One region of the Pseudomonas lyxosi genome, then DNA from elsewhere that is predicted to be linked to it. Evidence: predicted binding sites of a transcription regulator. Region 1 holds the regulator's gene; the other holds the start of a gene.

Region 1 (3,131 bases):
TGGTTTTGGCAACCACCAGCCAGAAACAGGTTCTAACGGCCGCTTATCACAGTTACAAGCGTTGTGGGCTCGCTGGCTGCATCCTGACTAAACTGGATGAAACGGCAAGTCTGGGCGAGGTGTTGAGCCTGGCCATCAGTCATGAATTGCCGGTGGCCTACCTGACCGATGGCCCGCGGATTCCGGATGATTTGCATCTACCGCGTCGTCATCAGTTGGTCAGTCGCGCCGTCAGCGTGCAAATGCAAGAAGAACCCAGCGAAGAAGCCATGGCTGACATGTTCGCTGATATTTACCACAGCCCGACCAAGCAGGTCGGCTGAGGTATTAATGAACAGTTTTTGTACCTACATCGATGGTCTGCCATGCATTGTTCAGTTCGTGAACGCGCAGCCAGTAATGTGGCCTCCGTCTAAGTAAGACAAGGTAAAGAAAATTCATGGGCAGCATGCATCCCGTACAGGTGATCGCGGTGACCGGCGGCAAAGGTGGCGTCGGGAAGACTAACGTGTCAGTGAACTTGTCCCTGGCTCTAGCAGAGCTCGGTCGACGCGTCATGCTGTTGGACGCCGATCTGGGGCTGGCGAACGTCGACGTCCTGCTGGGACTGACACCCAAACGTACTTTGGCCGACGTGATCGAAGGCCGCTGCGAGCTGCGCGACGTTCTGTTGCAGGGCCCTGGCGGCATTCGCATCGTCCCGGCCGCGTCCGGCACACAGAGCATGGTTCATTTGAGCCCGGCCCAACACGCCGGCCTGATCCAGGCGTTCAGCGATATCGGCGACAACCTTGACGTACTGGTGATCGACACCGCTGCGGGCATTGGTGACTCGGTAGTCAGTTTCGTTCGCGCCGCGCAAGAAGTGTTGCTGGTGGTCTGCGACGAACCGACCTCGATCACAGATGCCTATGCACTGATCAAACTGCTGAACCGCGATTACGGCATGAACCGCTTCCGCGTCCTGGCCAACATGGCCCAGAGCCCGCAGGAAGGTCGCAACCTGTTCGCCAAGTTGACCAAGGTCACGGATCGCTTCCTGGACGTCGCCTTACAATACGTCGGCGCGGTGCCTTACGACGAAAGCGTGCGCAAGGCTGTGCAGAAGCAGCGCGCCGTCTACGAAGCCTTCCCGCGGTCCAAGTGCTCACTGGCGTTCAAGGCCATTGCACAAAAGGTCGATACCTGGCCGCTGCCTGCCAACCCGCGCGGGCACCTGGAGTTTTTCGTCGAGCGCCTCGTGCAACAAACCGCAGGACCTGTGCTATGACAGCCAGTGGCTACAACCTCTACAAGAAGTCGGCACGTGACGCGCAGTACGAGCTGATCGAGCGTTACGCGCCACTGGTTAAACGCATTGCCTACCACTTGCTGGCACGTCTGCCAGCCAGTGTCCAGGTTGAAGATCTGATCCAGGCCGGGATGATCGGCCTGCTTGAAGTGTCGACCAAATACGACGCCAGCAAAGGCGCGAGTTTCGAGACGTACGCGGGCATTCGAATCCGCGGCGCGATGCTCGATGAAGTACGCAAGGGGGACTGGGCGCCACGTTCGGTCCACCGCAATACCCGGATGGTCAGCGACGCAATTCGCTCGATTGAAGCTAAAACCGGCCGTGACGCTAAAGATCACGAAGTTGCGGCCGAACTCCAATTGAGTCTCGACGATTATTACGGGATTTTGAACGACACCCTGGGCAGCCGGTTATTCAGTTTCGACGATCTGTTGCAGGACGGCGAACACGAAGGGCTGCACGAGGATGGCGCGAGTGCTCATCTCGAGCCGTCACGCGATCTGGAAGATGAACGCTTCCAGGCGGCGCTGGCGGACGCGATTGCCAATTTGCCGGAGCGTGAGCGACTGGTGTTGGCGCTGTACTACGACGAAGAGTTGAATCTCAAGGAAATCGGTGAGGTCCTGGGGGTCAGCGAATCTCGGGTCAGCCAGTTACACAGCCAGTGCGCGGCCCGCTTGCGGGGGCGTTTGGGGGAGTGGCGAGCGCGCTGAAGGCAGTGTGGGGACACTGCGAGCGGGACCGGTGTGGGATTAACTGCACCGGTCGCGATCTGTTGTGCTCCAGACAGTCATTGAGTGCTTTGCCGGATTGATTGAAATGGCGCGTCCAGGTGCTGGGCGCGTTTAAGACTGCTTGGAGGTCGAATTGGACAAGAACATGAAAATCCTCATCGTTGATGACTTCTCAACGATGCGGCGGATCATTAAAAACCTGTTGCGTGACCTTGGGTTCACCAACACGGTCGAGGCCGATGATGGCACTACTGCCATTCCGGTTCTCAACAGCGGCAGCATCGACTTTCTGGTAACAGACTGGAACATGCCTGGCATGACCGGTATCGATCTGCTGCGCCACGTGCGTGCCGATGAAAAGCTCAAGCACCTGCCGGTGCTGATGGTGACCGCTGAAGCCAAGCGCGAGCAGATCATCGAGGCAGCCCAGGCCGGTGTTAACGGCTATGTGGTCAAGCCCTTCACGGCCCAGGCGTTGAAAGAAAAAATCGAAAAGATTTTCGAACGCATCGGTTGAGAAACTGCGCCACGGGGGAGCTATGGAGCATTACGAATCTTCACAGGGCGATTTCGAGTTGACCCTGAAAAAACACGCTGTCGAACTGGTCGAAAGCCTTGAAAAAGGCAGGTTCGGCGACGCCGTGCAACTGATCCATGAGCTCAACCAGACCCGTGACCGCGGCCTGTATCAGGAAGTGGGCAAGCTCACTCGCGAGCTGCATAGCGCGATCGTCAATTTCCAGATTGACCCGAACATGCCGCAAGCCGAGGAAGTCTCGCAGATCACGGATGCCACCGAGCGTCTGGGTTATGTGGTCAAGCTGACCGAGGCGGCTGCCAACCGCACCATGGACCTGGTGGAAAACGCCACGCCGCTGGTCAACGGCCTGAGCAACGAAGCCCAGGCCTTGAGCACCGATTGGGGACGGTTCATGCGTCGCGAAGTCGGGGCTGAAGAGTTCCGCGAGCTGGCTCGGCGAGTCGACGGTTTCCTGACACGCAGCAGCGAAGACAATCGCGTTGTGTCGAGCAACCTCAACGATATTCTGCTCGCTCAGGATTACCAGGACCTCACCGGTCAGGTGATCAAGCGTGTGACCCAA
Region 2 (3,131 bases), 1.5 Mb from region 1:
CAACTCTTTGGCAGTGATCGCCAGATTGGACACCACTTCGCGCTGCTCACTGTTCGCCAGGGCAATGCTTTGCAGGTTGCTGCTGAGCAAGGTGGCGGTACTGCTCTGTTCTTGAGTGGCGGTGGTGATCGCCGCGAATTGCTGACCGGCAGAATGGCTTTGCTCATCGATCCGTGCCAGGGCACTGGCGACGTTGGCGTTGCGCGACAGGCCTTCCTGCATCAACAGGTTGCCTTGTTCCATGGTGCTGATGGCGTTGCCGGTTTCCTGCTGGATGCTTTGAATCATTCCGGAAATTTCATCTGTCGCCTGGCGGGTACGCGAAGCCAGGTTGCGAACCTCATCGGCTACCACGGCAAAACCACGGCCCTGCTCGCCGGCACGAGCGGCTTCGATGGCGGCGTTGAGCGCCAGCAGGTTGGTTTGATCGGCAATCGAGGTAATCACACCGACAATGCCGCCGATTTCCTGGGAGCGCTGACCCAAAGTATTGATCACTGTCGCCGTGCTGTTCAGCGCGCCGGCGATTTGCTCCAGAGACGAGGACGCTTCGTCCATCGACGTACGACCGATCTGGGTTTGCTGTGCGTTTTCCTGGGCCAGACGCTGGGTGTTGCCCATGTTGTCGGCGATGTTCAGGGAGGTGGCGCTGAACTCTTCCACGGCGCCGGCCATGCTGGTGATTTCGCCCGACTGCTGCTCCATCCCCTCATAGGCGCCACCGGAAAGACCGGACAAGGCCTGGGCGCGGCTGTTGACCTCTTGCGAGGCCTTGCGGATGTGCTCGACCATGGTCGACAGCGCCTGGCTCATCTGGTTGAACGCGCGGGCCAATTGACCGATCTCGTCGTTGCTCGATACGTTCAGACGCACGCTCAAATCACCGGCGCCCAGGGCTTCGGCCTGACGCACCAGATCACCCAAAGGTGCGAGTTTGCTGCGTAGCAACCAGACCGCCGCCCCCACAGCAATCAACATCGCCAGCAGACTGCCAATCGCCAATTGAATGCCGACACTCCAAGTCACGGCACGGATTTCGGTTTTCGGCATGCTCGCCACCACCGACCATGGGCCGCCTTCAAACGGTACGGCAATGCTGTAGAAATCTTCGGACTTGTCGCTCCAGAACTCGCCCTTGCCCGGCGTTTTCGCCAGACTGACGATGGTCGGAGTCGCCTGATCCAGCGCTTGCACGCCCGCGATCGGCACCAGCCATTTGCTCTGTTCATCCAGCAGCGCCAGGGAACCGGTCTGGCCGATACGGAAGCGCTTGAGGTTGGCAAACTGCGCGTTCTGCGCGTCGGTGTAGTCGAATCCTACAAACAGAACGGCAATCACCTTACCGCCGCTGTCACGTACGGGGGTGTACTGAGTCATGTAGGAGCGGTCGAACAGCAAGGCGCGACCGACGTAGGCCTGCCCCGCCATCAAGCGGGCATAGGCCGGGTTCGCGTGATCAAGCAGCGTGCCGATGGCTCGGGTGCCGTCCTGTTTGCTCAGGGACGTGCTGACCCGAATGAAGTCTTCGCCGCTGCGCACAAACACCGTCGCAACGCCGGCGGTCATTTGCTTGAACTCGTCCACTTCCTTGAAATTGTTGTTCAGCACTTCGCTGCCCAGGTGCAGGCCTGGCGTCTGTGCGCCCGCTACCGCCACCGGTTCATCCGGGTGCACGCTCAAACCGGCGCTGAAGCGCTTCTCGAACAGACCGCTCAGGCGCTGGGTACTTTCACGCAACGTGCCGTGAAAGGTACTCAACTGATCGGCCAGCAACCGGGCTTCACTGGCCAGGTGCTCTTCGCGGGTGGCGAGGTTGGCGGTGTCCAGCGAACGCAGGGCGAACACGGTACTGCCGCTGATGACAATCGCCAGTATCACGGCAAGCGCAAGACCAAGCTGTGAGGCGATCCGGGCACGAGGTTGAGACATGACAGCTCCTGGCCGAGCGCCCGGATCTTCCTTGATCTGGCTGCACACTCAGCAAAATTCTAATAATGGGAATTGCGTCGAACCTGCACGAAGGTTCCACCTGCATTTTCGGCGGACAATCGGAATACTTGAGTAATTAACCGGGATATGGCTCAAGGCCGCCATTGCGGCGGCTCTATCGATTCAGCCCAAGTGTTGAACGTCGGGCAATTCCATTGCTCGGGCTTCGCCTTGCAGGAAGTCGCTGAGCCTGCGCAAACGTTCACCACCGGGGCGAGTTTTCGGCCAGACCAGGTAATATTTCTCACCGCTGGCAACGGCCGTTGGCCACGGCAAACTCAGACGTCCCTGAGCCACATCTTCCGCCACCATCAGCAGATCGCCCATGGACACGCCATAGCCTCGGGCGGCGGCGATCATGCCCAGTTCCAGCGTGTCGAACACTTGCCCGCCCTTGAGCGACACCTGATCCGCCAGCCCCATGCGTTCCAGCCAACTGCGCCAGTCGCGTCGGTCCGGCGTCGGGTGCAACAGTTCGGCATTGGCCAGCCGTGCGACATCCCACGGTTGATCCTGCAGAAGATTCGGCGCGCCGACTGGAATCAGCTCTTCCGGGAACAGAAAACTCGCCTCCCAGTCCGGCGGAAAATGCCCGTTGCTGAGGATGACGGCGCAGTCGAACGGTTCATGGTTGAAGTCCACCGAGTCGACGTCCATCCAGGCGCTGGTCAATTGCACCTCGTTGCCCGGTTGCAGGTGCCGAAAGCGGCTCAGCCGTGCCAGCAGCCAGCGCATGGTCAGGGTCGACGGCGCTTTCATGCGCAGGATGTCATCTTCGGCGCGCAAGGTATTGCAGGCCCGCTCCAGGGCCGTGAAGCCTTCGCGAATGCCGGGCAGGATCAACCGCGCCGACTCGGTCAGTTGCAGATTGCGCCCACTGCGGTGAAACAGCCGACAGGCAAAATGCTCTTCTAGCGTACGAATGTGCCGACTGACCGCGCTTTGGGTGATCGATAGTTCTTCGGCCGCACGGGTAAACGAGCTGTGCCGCGCCGCCGCTTCGAATGCGCGCAGGGCATACAAGGGAGGAAGACGACGAGACATTCGGAAAGCTCCTATAGCGGGATTCGGTCACCCTAGCAGAAACTCTTCAGCATGAGTTTGACTCATGCCACCCATCCTTTTTATCCCTTTGTGAAAAC

Evidence for each region. The regulator FliA, encoded in region 1, starts transcription of late flagellar genes. The targets are predictions, from matches to a motif close to CTAAAGTTTNNNNNNNNNNNGCCGNTAA.
Region 2: a site for FliA is predicted at 2,035-2,062, ahead of ACMXYI_RS06035 (methyl-accepting chemotaxis protein). Genes of this name have one in related genera too.

What each region holds. Positions count from the first base shown of each region.
Region 1 covers NZ_CP180481.1:6,456,300-6,459,430, reverse strand. Annotated here, with positions in the region: gene flhF (flagellar biosynthesis protein FlhF) at 1-323, shown strand, start outside; gene fleN (flagellar synthesis regulator FleN) at 440-1,270, shown strand; gene fliA (RNA polymerase sigma factor FliA) at 1,267-2,007, shown strand; gene ACMXYI_RS29630 (chemotaxis response regulator CheY) at 2,174-2,545, shown strand; gene ACMXYI_RS29625 (protein phosphatase CheZ) at 2,568-3,131, shown strand, end outside.
Region 2 covers NZ_CP180481.1:1,266,296-1,269,426, forward strand. Annotated here, with positions in the region: gene ACMXYI_RS06035 (methyl-accepting chemotaxis protein) at 1-1,929, opposite strand, end outside; gene ACMXYI_RS06040 (LysR substrate-binding domain-containing protein) at 2,113-3,033, opposite strand.